2 regions of the Pseudomonas sp. P8_241 genome follow, and region 1 is predicted to be linked to the other one. Evidence: predicted binding sites of a transcription regulator. Region 1 holds the regulator's gene; the other holds the start of a gene.
The links. Region 1 encodes FliA, which starts transcription of late flagellar genes. Its sites were predicted from a motif close to CTAAAGTTTNNNNNNNNNNNGCCGNTAA; they were not measured.
Positions count from the first base shown of each region.

Region 2: flgM (flagellar biosynthesis anti-sigma factor FlgM) is a predicted target of FliA. The motif match lies at 3,133-3,160, and genes of this name have one in related genera.

Region 1 covers NZ_CP125377.1:1,971,034-1,977,546, forward strand. Annotated here, with positions in the region: gene flhA (flagellar biosynthesis protein FlhA) at 1-763, shown strand, start outside; gene flhF (flagellar biosynthesis protein FlhF) at 775-2,100, shown strand; gene fleN (flagellar synthesis regulator FleN) at 2,217-3,047, shown strand; gene fliA (RNA polymerase sigma factor FliA) at 3,044-3,784, shown strand; gene QMK58_RS08965 (chemotaxis response regulator CheY) at 3,952-4,323, shown strand; gene QMK58_RS08970 (protein phosphatase CheZ) at 4,343-5,131, shown strand; gene QMK58_RS08975 (chemotaxis protein CheA) at 5,186-6,513, shown strand, end outside.
Region 2 covers NZ_CP125377.1:1,547,904-1,554,416, forward strand. Annotated here, with positions in the region: gene QMK58_RS06920 (MFS transporter) at 1-1,265, shown strand, start outside; gene QMK58_RS06925 (flagellar brake protein) at 1,417-2,163, opposite strand; gene QMK58_RS06930 (flagella synthesis protein FlgN) at 2,255-2,722, opposite strand; gene flgM (flagellar biosynthesis anti-sigma factor FlgM) at 2,771-3,097, opposite strand; gene flgA (flagellar basal body P-ring formation chaperone FlgA) at 3,267-4,025, opposite strand; gene QMK58_RS06945 (chemotaxis protein CheV) at 4,109-5,041, shown strand; gene cheR (protein-glutamate O-methyltransferase CheR) at 5,087-5,914, shown strand; gene flgB (flagellar basal body rod protein FlgB) at 6,279-6,513, shown strand, end outside.

The DNA of each region.
Region 1 (6,513 bases):
CACGCTCAACGGTATTACCGCCAAAGACCCGGCTTTTGGCCTGGAGGCGGTCTGGATCGAAATCAGCCAGCGTGCGCAAGCGCAATCGTTAGGGTATACAGTGGTCGATGCCAGTACTGTAGTGGCCACCCACTTGAACCAGATTCTCTACAAGCATTCCAGTGAGCTGATCGGCCACGAAGAAGTGCAGCAGCTCATGCAATTGTTGGCCCGCAGCTCGCCAAAACTGGCCGAAGAGCTGGTGCCGGGAGTGGTGTCGCTGTCGCAACTGCTCAAGGTGTTGCAAGCGTTGTTGGCTGAACAGGTGCCGGTACGCGACATCCGCAGCATTGCCGAAGCCATCGCCAATAATGCGGCCAAGAGTCAAGATACCGCCGCCCTGGTGGCTGCGGTGCGTGTCGGTGTCTCTCGCGCCATCGTCCAAAGCATTGTAGGCACTGACTCCGAGCTTCCGGTGATCACGCTGGAGCCAAGGTTGGAACAGATATTGCTCAATAGTCTGCAGAAGGCAGGGCAGGGCTCGGAAGAGGGGGTTCTGCTGGAGCCAAGCATGGCTGAAAAGCTGCAGCGCTCGTTGATCGATGCAGCGCAGCGCCAGGAGATGCAAGGTCAACCGGTGATTCTGCTGGTAGCCGGTCCGGTTCGCGCGATGCTCTCGCGATTTGGCCGGCTCGCAGTCCCGGGTTTGCACGTGTTGGCTTATCAGGAAATCCCTGACAACAAGCAAGTGACCATCGTTGCGACAGTAGGGCCCAACGGCTGAGGTAGTGGTTTATGCAAGTTAAGCGTTTTTTCGCCGCCGATATGCGTCAGGCCATGAAGCTGGTTCGTGATGAGCTGGGCGCTGATGCTGCGATCATCGGCAACCGCCGAATCGCCGGCGGCGTCGAGCTGACTGCCGCGCTGGATTACAAGTTGTCGGCGCTGGCGCCGCGTGTGCCGAACCTCGAGCTCGAGGATGAGCTGCGCAAGACCCAGTCGCGGATCGTCACCGCCCAGGCCGAACTGAGCCTGCGCAGCGAAGGCGAGCGCGACGACAGCACCAACCTTCAGTTGTTCGCCGGCTTGCCGCTGACCGCTGCCGAGCCGTTGATTGAACCGACACTGGCCGAGCCTCGTCACCCTGCACCAGCGCCTGCTCCAGCAGCCGGTATCGATGCTCGGGTGTTCGACTCGATGCGGTTTGAGCTCAACAGTCTGCGTGAATTGATGGAAGTACAGCTCGGCTCGCTGGCGTGGAATCAGCTGCAAGGCAGCAGCCCGGGCCAGGCGAACCTGTGGCGGCGTCTGCAGCGCATTGGCCTGTCCGGCCCGTTGTCGCGTGATCTGCTGGCCATGATTACTGAAATTCAGGAGCCTCGTCAGGCCTGGCGCATGTTGCTGGCGCACCTGGCGCGAATGATCGTGACGCCGGAAATCGAGCCTCTGGAAGAAGGTGGCGTGATTGCCATGGTCGGCCCGGCCGGCATGGGCAAGACCACCACTCTGGCCAAGCTGGCAGCCCGCTACGTGCTCAAATACGGCGCGCAGAACATTGCGCTGGTCAGCATGGACAGTTTTCGCATCGGCGCCCAGGAGCAGCTGCGCACGCTTGGCCGCATCCTCAATGTACCGGTAACCCATGTCGATCCGGGGCAGTCCCTGGTGCAGGCGCTGGAGCCTCTGATGCGCAAGCGTGTGGTGCTGATCGATACCGCAGGCCTTCAGGCCAGCGACCCGGCGCTGCGCATGCAGCTTGAAAGCCTGGCTGGCCGTGGCATCCGCTCAAAAAATTATCTGGTCCTGGCAACCACTAGCCAAAAACAGGTTCTAACCGCCGCTTATCATAGTTACAAGCGCTGCGGGCTCGCTGGCTGCATCCTGACTAAACTGGATGAAACGGCAAGTCTGGGCGAAGTGTTGAGTCTAGCCATCAGCCATGAATTGCCGGTCGCGTATCTGACCGATGGCCCGCGGATTCCGGATGATTTGCATCTGCCGCGTCGTCATCAACTGGTCAGTCGCGCCGTTAGCGTGCAAATGCAGGAAGAACCCAGCGAAGAAGCCATGGCTGACATGTTCGCTGACATCTACCACAGCCCCACCAAGCAGGTAGGCTGAGGTGAAAATGAATAGTTTTTGTACCTACATCGATGGTCTGCCATGCATTGTTCCGTTTGTGAACGCGCAGCCAGTAATGTGGCCTCCGTCTATGCAAGACAAGGTAATGGAATAACATGGGCAGCATGCATCCTGTACAGGTGATCGCGGTGACCGGCGGCAAAGGTGGCGTCGGGAAAACTAATGTGTCAGTGAACTTGTCGCTGGCCTTGGCGGAACTAGGCCGGCGCGTCATGTTGCTGGACGCCGACCTGGGGCTGGCGAACGTCGACGTTCTGCTGGGCCTGACACCCAAACGTACCCTGGCCGACGTGATCGAAGGCCGCTGCGAGCTGCGCGACGTTCTGTTGCAGGGCCCCGGTGGCATTCGCATCGTTCCGGCGGCGTCCGGCACCCAGAGCATGGTTCACTTGAGCCCGGCTCAACACGCCGGCCTGATCCAGGCATTCAGTGATATCGGCGACAATCTCGATGTGCTGGTGATCGATACCGCCGCCGGTATCGGTGAGTCGGTCGTCAGCTTCGTTCGCGCCGCTCAGGAAGTGTTGCTGGTGGTCTGCGACGAGCCGACATCCATCACCGATGCCTACGCCTTGATCAAGTTGCTCAACCGCGACTACGGCATGAACCGTTTCCGCGTCCTGGCCAACATGGCCCAGAGTCCGCAGGAAGGGCGCAACCTGTTCGCCAAGTTGACCAAGGTCACCGACCGCTTCCTCGACGTCGCGCTGCAATACGTCGGCGCCGTGCCTTATGACGAAAGCGTGCGCAAGGCTGTGCAGAAGCAACGCGCCGTATATGAAGCCTTCCCGCGTTCCAAATGCTCGCTGGCGTTCAAGGCGATCGCGCAGAAGGTCGACACCTGGCCGCTGCCCGCCAACCCGCGTGGGCACCTGGAGTTTTTCGTCGAGCGCCTCGTGCAACAAACGGCAGGACCGGTGTTATGACCGCCAGCGGCTACAACCTCTACAAGCAATCGGCCCGCGATGCGCAGTACGAGCTGATCGAGCGTTACGCGCCGCTGGTCAAACGCATTGCCTACCACTTGCTGGCGCGTCTGCCGGCCAGTGTCCAGGTCGAAGACTTGATCCAGGCCGGGATGATCGGTCTGCTTGAAGTCTCGACCAAATACGACGCCAGCAAAGGCGCCAGTTTCGAGACGTACGCGGGCATACGAATCCGCGGCGCGATGCTCGATGAAGTGCGCAAGGGAGACTGGGCACCCCGTTCGGTTCACCGCAATACGCGCATGGTCAGCGACGCGATTCGCTCGATTGAAGCTAAAACCGGCCGTGACGCTAAAGATCACGAGGTTGCGGCCGAACTCCAATTGAGTCTCGATGATTATTACGGAATTTTGAACGACACCCTGGGTAGCCGGTTATTCAGTTTCGACGACCTGTTGCAGGACGGCGAACATGAGGGGCTGCACGAGGATGGCGCGAGTGCTCATCTCGAGCCGTCTCGCGATCTGGAAGATGAACGCTTCCAGGCAGCGCTGGCGGACGCGATTGCCAATTTGCCGGAGCGTGAGCGACTGGTGTTGGCGCTGTACTACGACGAAGAGTTGAATCTCAAGGAAATCGGGGAGGTCCTGGGGGTCAGCGAATCTCGGGTCAGCCAGTTACACAGCCAGTGCGCGGCCCGTTTGCGGGGGCGTTTGGGGGAGTGGCGAGCGCGCTGAAGGCAGTGTGGGGACACTGCGAATGGAGCTGGTGTGGCGTTGAACTGCACCGGTCTCGATCTGTTGTGCTCCAGACAGTCATTGAGTGCTTTGCCGGATTGAATGAAATGGCGCGTCCAGGTGCTGGGCGCGTTTAAGACTGCTTGGAGGTCGAATTGGACAAGAACATGAAAATCCTCATCGTTGATGACTTCTCAACGATGCGGCGGATCATCAAGAACCTGCTGCGTGACCTTGGGTTCACCAACACCGTCGAGGCCGATGATGGCACTACCGCCATTCCGGTGCTCAACAGCGGAAGCATCGACTTTCTGGTAACGGACTGGAACATGCCGGGCATGACCGGCATCGATCTGCTGCGCCACGTGCGTGCCGATGAAAAGCTCAAGCACCTGCCGGTGTTGATGGTAACCGCTGAAGCCAAGCGTGAGCAGATCATCGAAGCGGCCCAGGCCGGCGTTAACGGCTATGTGGTCAAACCCTTCACAGCCCAGGCGTTGAAAGAAAAAATCGAGAAGATTTTCGAACGCATCGGTTGAACGGCGCCACGGGGGAGCTATGGGGAATAACGAATCTTCATTGGGCGATTTTGAATCGACCCTGAAAAAACACGCCGTCGAATTGGTCGCAAGCCTTGAAAAAGGCAAGTTCGGCGACGCTGTGCAATTGATCCATGAGCTCAATCAGACCCGTGATCGCGGCCTGTATCAGGAGGTGGGCAAGCTCACCCGCGAGCTGCATAGCGCGATCGTCAATTTTCAGATTGACCCGCACATGCCGCAAGCCGCAGAAGTGTCCCAGATCACCGACGCCGCCGAGCGTCTGGGCTACGTTGTGAAGCTGACCGAAGCCGCGGCCAATCGCACCATGGACCTGGTCGAAAGCGCCACGCCACTGGTCAACAGCCTGGGTGATGAAGCCCAGGCCTTGAGCACGGACTGGGGGCGCTTCATGCGTCGCGAAGTCGGGGCCGAAGAATTTCGCGAGCTGGCACGACGGGTCGACGGTTTTCTGTCGCGCAGCAGTGTCGATAGTCGTGCGGTGTCGAGCAACCTTAACGACATCCTGCTCGCCCAGGATTACCAGGACCTCACGGGGCAGGTGATCAAGCGCGTGACCCAGTTGGTCACCGAAGTTGAAAGCAACTTGCTCAAGCTCGTGCTGATGGCCAGTCAGGTGGACCGCTTTGCGGGCATCGAACATGACCGTGCCGCGATGCTTGCAGAAAAAGATCCACAAAAACATCTCTCTCAGGGTGAAGGTCCGCAGATTCATGCCGATAAAAGAGAAGACGTTGTGTCCGGTCAGGACGATGTGGACGATTTGTTATCCAGCCTAGGGTTCTAGCGTTTTAGCATTTTAGGTTTTTGGGTTTTTTGACCTTTAGGAGCACCCCCCTACATGAGCTTCGGCGCCGATGAAGAGATCCTTCAGGATTTCCTGGTTGAGGCCGGCGAGATTCTAGAGCAACTGTCCGAACAACTGGTCGAGCTGGAAAGCCGTCCGGATGATGCGGATTTGCTCAATGCAATTTTTCGCGGTTTTCACACTGTAAAAGGGGGCGCCGGCTTCCTCCAGCTCAACGAGCTGGTGGAGTGCTGCCACATCGCCGAGAACGTGTTCGACATCTTGCGCAAGGGTGAGCGTCGCGTCGATTCGGAGTTGATGGACGTGGTGCTCGAAGCACTGGACGCGGTGAACGGTATGTTCAGCGAAGTCCGCGAGCGCTGCCCGATCACGGCCGCCACACCTCAATTGCTCGCCGCACTGGCGCGTCTGGCAGAACCTCAGGCAGCTGACGAGGCGGCGCCTGCCCCCGTCGCCGAAGTGGTTGGCGCTCCTCAAAGCGAATCGGGTGACATCACCGACAACGAATTCGAACAACTGCTGGATTCGCTGAACGCCGTCAAGGCACAGGCCGAGGCGCCGGCGGCTGCTCCAGTCTCGGCCGGCAATGCCGCGGCAAGCGATGAAATCACCGATGCCGAGTTCGAGTCCCTGCTCGATCAATTGCACGGTAAAGGCCAGTTCGCCGTCGACGCAATCGCGCCAGCGCCTGTTGCGCCACCAGCGCCGAAAGCCGCTGGCGACAGCTCCGACATTACCGATGAAGAATTCGAAGCGCTGCTCGATCAGCTGCACGGCAAGGGTAACTTTGCCGTCGAAGCGCTGGAATCGGCGATTGCCTCGGTGCCCGTGCCCGCAGCGCCAAGCGCTGTAGCGGCCGGTAGCGATCTGATCACCGACCACGAGTTCGAATCGCTGCTCGACGAGCTGCATGGCAAAGGCAAGTTCAGCGAAGTCGGCACCGCGAAGGTGGTGAGCGGGGCGAGTGCGTCCGTCGCGGCCCCGGCAGTCAAAGCCGCCGCGCCCACGCCTGTAGCCAAGGCCCCGGAACCGAAAGCCCAAGCGCCTGCCGCAGCACCGGCGCCGGCCCGCGCTGTCGCCGCGCCGCCGGCGGAAAAAACGGCCAGCGAAGCCGAGACCACCGTGCGGGTCGATACCGCGCGTCTCGACGAAATCATGAACATGGTCGGCGAGTTGGTGCTGGTGCGTAACCGCCTGGTACGCCTGGGTGCCAACAGCGCCGATGAAGCCATGTCCAAGGCGGTGTCGAACCTCGATGTGGTGACGGCCGACCTGCAAACCGCGGTCATGAAGACCCGGATGCAACCGATCAAGAAAGTCTTCGGGCGCTTCCCGCGCCTGGTTCGCGACCTGGCTCGGCA
Region 2 (6,513 bases), 420 kb from region 1:
ATCATGTCGACAGCCTGTGGGTCGGTGCGTTGATGGCCGCCAACTATTTCGGCCTGGTGCTGGGTGGCAAGATCGGTCACCGGTTGATTGCCCGGGTCGGGCATATCCGGGCCTATTCGGCCTGTGCCGGGATCGTCGGCGCGGCGGTGCTCGGTCATGGCCTGGTGGACTGGTTGCCGGCCTGGCTGTTTTTACGGGTGATCGTCGGCCTCGGCATGATGTGCCAATACATGGTGATCGAAAGCTGGCTGAACGAGCAGGCCGATGCCAATCAGCGCGGGATGGTCTTCAGCGGTTACATGATCGCGTCGTATCTGGGACTGGTGCTCGGGCAACTGATCCTGGTCATGCACCCGGCACTGGGGCTTGAACTGCTGATGTTGGTTGCCCTGTGTTTTGCGCTGTGTCTGGTGCCTGTAGCCTTGACTCGGCGAATTCACCCGGCCCCTTTGCATCCGGCTCCGATGGAGCCGCGTTTCTTTATCAAGCGCGTTCCGCAGTCGTTGAGCACGGTGTTGGGTGCGGGTCTGATCATTGGTTCGTTCTATGGTCTGGCACCGCTGTATGCCTCGCAGCAAGGGCTGAGTACGGAGCAGGTCGGTCTGTTCATGGGTAGCTGCATTTTTGCCGGGCTGGTGGTGCAGTGGCCGTTGGGCTGGTTGTCCGATCGTTATGACCGGGCGCTGCTGATCCGCTGTTTTGCCATGTGCCTGGCAGTCGCGGCGTTACCGCTGGCGATCCTGCCGAAGGTGCCGCTGGAGGTGTTGTTCGTCATCGGCTTCCTCTGCTCGCTGGTGCAATTTTGCCTGTACCCGCTGGCGGTGGCGTTCTCCAATGACCATGTCGAAGGGGATCGCCGGGTGTCGCTGACGGCGATGCTGCTGGTGACCTACGGCATTGGCGCGAGTGTCGGGCCGTTGGCGGCGGGGGTGCTGATGAAGCTGTTCGGTAGTCAGAGCCTGTATGCGTTTTTCAGTTTCTTTGCGTTGGTGCTGGTCTGGCGGATTCGGCCGAAGGCAGTAACCAATCTGCACCAGGTCGACGATGCGCCGCTGCATCACGTGGCGATGCCGGACAGCATGTCGAGTTCGCCCCTGGTCGCGGCGCTTGACCCGCGTGTCGATGAGCAAGTGGTGCAGGAACAGATGCAGTCGCCGGTCACCCCTGAGACTGAATCCGAGCCTGAGTTGCCCACAGAAAACGATCAACCACCGCAAGACCCTGACTCGGGGCGCGAGCAGAGCTTTACCGAAGCCAGACCCTGAATCGGGGGGATAAAAAAACGGGCAGTCACCGCAAGGGGCTGCCCGTTTTTTGTAGGAGCTGGCTTGCCAGCAAAGGCGTCTGTTGCATCCACACAGGACCCAGCGACGCCTTCGCCGGCAAGCCGGCTCCTACAGGGGGCGAAACGTCAGATCAGAAGTCGTCTTTGTCGAAGCGACGGGCTTCACGTTGCAGCTGGTAGACGAATCGCTCGACCTGACGCTGCACCAGTCCGCTCATGTTGTGGAAGCGGATGCCGGCGAAGGTGGTGGAGATTCTTTCTTCGAAGTGCAGATAACGCAGCTCGACCGGTGCGGTCATCTTGCCGAAAGGCAGGTCGGCATTGAAGCGGTCGTAAACCTGGCCCAGTTGCAGGCTGCCGGTGATGTCGCCTTCGAAGCGCAATTTGCAGCCGGTGGCGGAAATATCCAGCAACTTGCCGCTGATAGGCGTTTTGAGTTTTTCACCGTCCAGATTGACGCTGACCAGTTGCGCCAGTTTCAGTGCCGCGCGAAAGGCATTGCGGCGCTGGTGGTAGACCACTTCATCGGGCAGGGTGCCGCGGTAGCAACGAGCGCCAGCGGATTCATCGATGGTCAACGGACCATTGCTTTCCCAGGCAATGCGAACACCTTCATGGAAACCTTCGACCTTGTAAGGTTCGCCAGCCAGCAAGAAGCGTTCGCCATCACGGGGTATCATTTCGTCCAGGGCAAGCATGTTGCTGTCGCGGTCGAGGTCCACCAGATAGCTCTGGAAGCGCTGACTGCGTTCGTGGAAGGTGATGATCAGCGGGTCATGACTTTCTTGCAGCTGGCGCAGATTGCTGGAGATCTCCAAGGGCGTGCTGAGCACCTTGGGTGGCTGCGGAGCATCTTCCGCGGTTAAGGCATTGGACACGGTTAATCAATCTCCAGACAAAATTTGACTACGGCTGGCCATCATTTTGCCAGTATGTTGCGCGTCTTGATAGAGCGGGTCACCGACCGGCTCAAGCCTGACTGAGCGGTCGCGGCTTGGCAAGCCTGGAGAAAGTACCACTGGCGTCGTAAAGCGCCGGAGTATCGCCGCCGTTGAGGATTTTCAGCTGGGTGGCTGTAGCGGCCTGCTGCGTCAGGATCGACTGCCCGTTGTTGGCATTGATGGCCTGGCATTGGGCCAGAAGATCGGTCAGAGCGTCACTTTGCATCAGAAGTTGATCGCCAATGCTCGATTGGCTGGCCAGTTGCTCAAGACCGCTTCTGTTGGCCGGCAGGTTGAGGCTGGCGAGAATTTCACTGCGCTTGCGGCCATGCTGTTCAAGCAAAACGATCAGTGCCTGTTTCTGCGCCAGAATGCCCTCAAGCAGCGGCATGTCACGACCGTGCAGGGCAAGGGATTCGGTCTGCAATAACCCCATCAATTGTTGCAGGGGAGCAAAATCGTCGGTGATCAGTTGCAGTAGATTAGTGTCGTGCATGGCTGGCCTTGGGTGTTAAGCGTCCAAAAGCCTGGCGCCGGCCGTGGCCTAGCGCTGGGCTTCGAAGTTGAGCAGTTTGCTGGCTACGCGGTTGCTGTCGACTTTGTAGCTGCCATCGGCAATCGCTGCTTTCAACTCGGCCACGCGGGCTTTGTCGACGGCAGGCTGATCGCGCAGCTTGTCAGTGACCTTCTGCAACTGCTGAGCCTCATTGCTGAGGTGTACCGATTCCCCGCTTTTGGATGTACCGACCTGCTCCGCCGCGGATTCCAGTGGCGCAGATTTTCCGGCCTCGATGCTTTCTTTGCTGGCACTGGTACGTGTACTGCCCGTAAGGGGCGCGGAGCTGTTCAAACGGCTGAAATCGATGACCATGATAAAAACCTCTGGGGATTTGGACGCTTGCCATGTTTTCGGCCATTCCCTGGAAAACTTTAGGCCCATTTATCAATGAGCCTTGCGCGCGTCAGCGCTTGCTCTGCATAGAGCACAGTCTAGGGAACAGCCGGGGCGAGCGCCACATTCTCGTGATCGGACAGCTTCTCTACATAGACACTTCCACCTGTCCAGGCGCGGTGACCTGTGCCTTGATGACGCGCTGGGAGTTGAGGTTTTTCACCCGGATCTGCTCGCTCAAACTCCCGTTGGACAGGGCTTCGCCCGGCATGCGCACGCTGAGCGTACCGCTGCGGGCGGTGATTACCACTTGATCGCCCTTGCGAATGACTTCTGCCTGTTCGATGTTCACCAGTGTGACGACCTGGTCGGTGACCATTGGTCGGGTCAGTCTCTGTCCGATCGCCTGGTCGAGGGAGGTCAGGTAGCCCTGGCTGATCAGGCTGATGTCGCGCTCGCGCAGGAGCACATCTTCAGGTTCGACAATGGCTGCGCGGCGCAGGGGACGGGCGGAGGTTACGACGTCGCGAAACAGCCGGACTTGAGCGGGTACGAAGACTGTCCAGGGGGCTGCGCCTTCGCAGCGAACCTTCACGGTAACCCGCCCGATCGGCTTTGGACTTTCGAGTGTGGCTGTCAATTCCTTGTCGCACATGGGCATGTGCATGCGTGGATCGAGCTGATTGACCTGGATCTCGTAGCGACCTTGCGTTTGACTGGTGGCCAGATAGTCCTCTACGGTGAATTCAAGAAACCCCTGAGTGACGCCGATAAGCATGTCAGGCAAGGTAACCGCGTCAGCAAGGGCAGGGCTGCCAGCGTTGAACAGGCAAACAGCCGCCAGCACACCGAGCCATTTGCGGCGGGGTGTAGTCAGGCGTCGGAAAAATGTCGGTTCTGTGTTCATAACGATTAAAAAAGCAAGCGCCGTGCCGTTTAGTGACGAAGGCGCGTCGCAACAACACTTGGCGTTGGTGTGGGAGTTTGGGCATGGCGGGTGTAATGGATTCGGTGAACCAGCGCACGCAACTGGTGGGGCAGAATCGCCTTGAGCTGTTGTTGTTCCGTCTTGACGGTCAGCAGCTGTACGGGATCAACGTCTTCAAGGTTCGGGAGGTGCTGCAATGTCCCAAACTGACGCTGATGCCCAAGTCCAGTCCTGTCGTGTGCGGTGTGGCGAACATCCGGGGGGCGACCATTCCGATCCTTGATCTGGCGATGGCGACTGGCTCCGGTGCTTTGAAGGACAAGAACAATCCGTTTGTGATCATCACGGAGTACAACACCAAGACCCAGGGTTTCCTGGTGCGCTCGGTGGAACGCATCGTCAACATGAACTGGGAAGAGATCCATCCGCCACCCAAGGGCACCGGACGCGATCACTACCTGACGGCGGTGACCCGGGTCGATAACCAGTTAGTCGAAATCATCGACGTCGAGAAGGTGCTGGCGGAAGTCGCACCAACGCCTGAAGCGATTTCTGCCGGGGTGATCGATGTCGAAACCCAGCACAAGGCGCTTTCATTACGCGTGCTGACGGTCGACGACTCGTCCGTGGCACGCAAGCAGGTCACGCGTTGCCTGCAAACGGTCGGCGTCGAAGTGGTGGCGCTGAACGACGGCAAGCAAGCACTGGATTACCTGCGCAAACTGGTCGATGAGGGCAAGAAGCCGGAAGAGGAGTTCCTGATGATGATTTCCGACATCGAGATGCCGGAGATGGACGGGTACACCCTGACGGCGGAAATCCGCAACGACCCGCGCATGCAAAAGCTTCATATCATCCTGCATACGTCCTTGTCCGGGGTATTCAATCAGGCGATGGTCAAGAAAGTCGGTGCCGATGACTTCCTGGCCAAATTCCGACCTGATGACCTGGCATCCCGGGTAGTCGACCGGATCAAGGCAGCAGATATCAGCTAGGGGCCTGTGCCCCTGGCAATCAACACGATTTAAGAGGCGGCATCATTGTCTACGGGTAATTTGGATTTCGAACAGTTCCGGGTGTTCCTGGAAAAAGCCTGTGGCATTTTGCTCGGTGAAAACAAGCAGTACCTGGTCTCCAGCCGTCTCAACAAACTGATGGAACAGCAAGGCATCAAGAGCCTGGGTGAACTGGTCCAGCGCATGACGACCCAGCCGCGCAGCGGTTTGCGCGAGCAGGTGGTGGATGCCATGACCACCAACGAAACCCTGTGGTTTCGCGACACCTATCCGTTCGAGGTGCTGAAGAACAAGGTGCTGCCCGAAGCGATCAAGGCCAATCCTGGCCAACGTCTGCGCATCTGGTCGGCGGCGTGCTCTTCGGGTCAGGAACCCTACTCGCTGTCGATGTCCATCGACGAGTTCGAGCGGGTCAACCTGGGGCAACTGCGGATGGGTGTGCAGATTGTTGCCACTGACCTGTCCGGCACCATGCTGAACAACTGCAAGACCGGCGAATACGACAGCCTGGCCATCGGTCGTGGGCTGTCGCCCGAGCGCCTGCAACGTTACTTCGATCCGAAAGGGCCGGGGCGCTGGGCGATCAAGGCGCCGATCAAGAGTCGCGTGGAGTTTCGCTCGTTCAACCTGCTGGACAGTTACGCCGGCCTCGGCAAGTTCGATATCGTGTTTTGCCGCAACGTGTTGATCTACTTCTCCGCTGAAGTGAAGAAGGACATCCTGCTGCGCATCCACAGCACGTTGAAACCGGGTGGTTATTTGTTCCTCGGCGCCTCTGAAGCGCTGAACGGTTTGCCGGATCACTACCAGATGGTCCAGTGCAGTCCGGGGATCATTTACCAGGCGAAGTGATTTCGTTGGGGTTGTCAGAAAACGGGAGTCCTCAGGGGTTCCCGTTTTTTTATGCCTGCTGATTTCTCACAGCTTCTCAATCCCTGTAGGAGCTGGCTTGCCAGCGATAGCGGTGTGTGCGCAATTTAAAAGTCGGCTGACTCGACGCCATCGCTGGCAAGCCAGCTCCTACAGGGGAGGTGGTGTTCTCAAGTGCGGTGCCAAGCGGCAGAAAAGCGGCAGGCGGCGGAAAACCGTTGCCGCTTTTCTGTCATTGCCACGTTGCCATGGCCCGCAAGGCCCCGGTTTACAGGGTTTTTTGAATTGGCATGGGGCTTGCTATGTCCATCGTACGAAAAATCAGGTCACCCGAAGGTTTCCCGACATGAGCATCAGCTTCGATAAAGCGCTCGGTATCCACGAACAAGCCCTGGGCTTCCGCGCCCAGCGCGCTGAAGTCCTGGCCAACAACATCGCCAACGCCGATACCCCGAATTACAAGGCTCGGGATCTGGACTTCTCCAAAGTGCTCGCCGAGCAGAACGAGAAAACCAAAAGCGGCGGCTTCGCCTTGAACATGACCAACAGCCGTCATATCGAAGCGCAAGGCCTGGGCAATG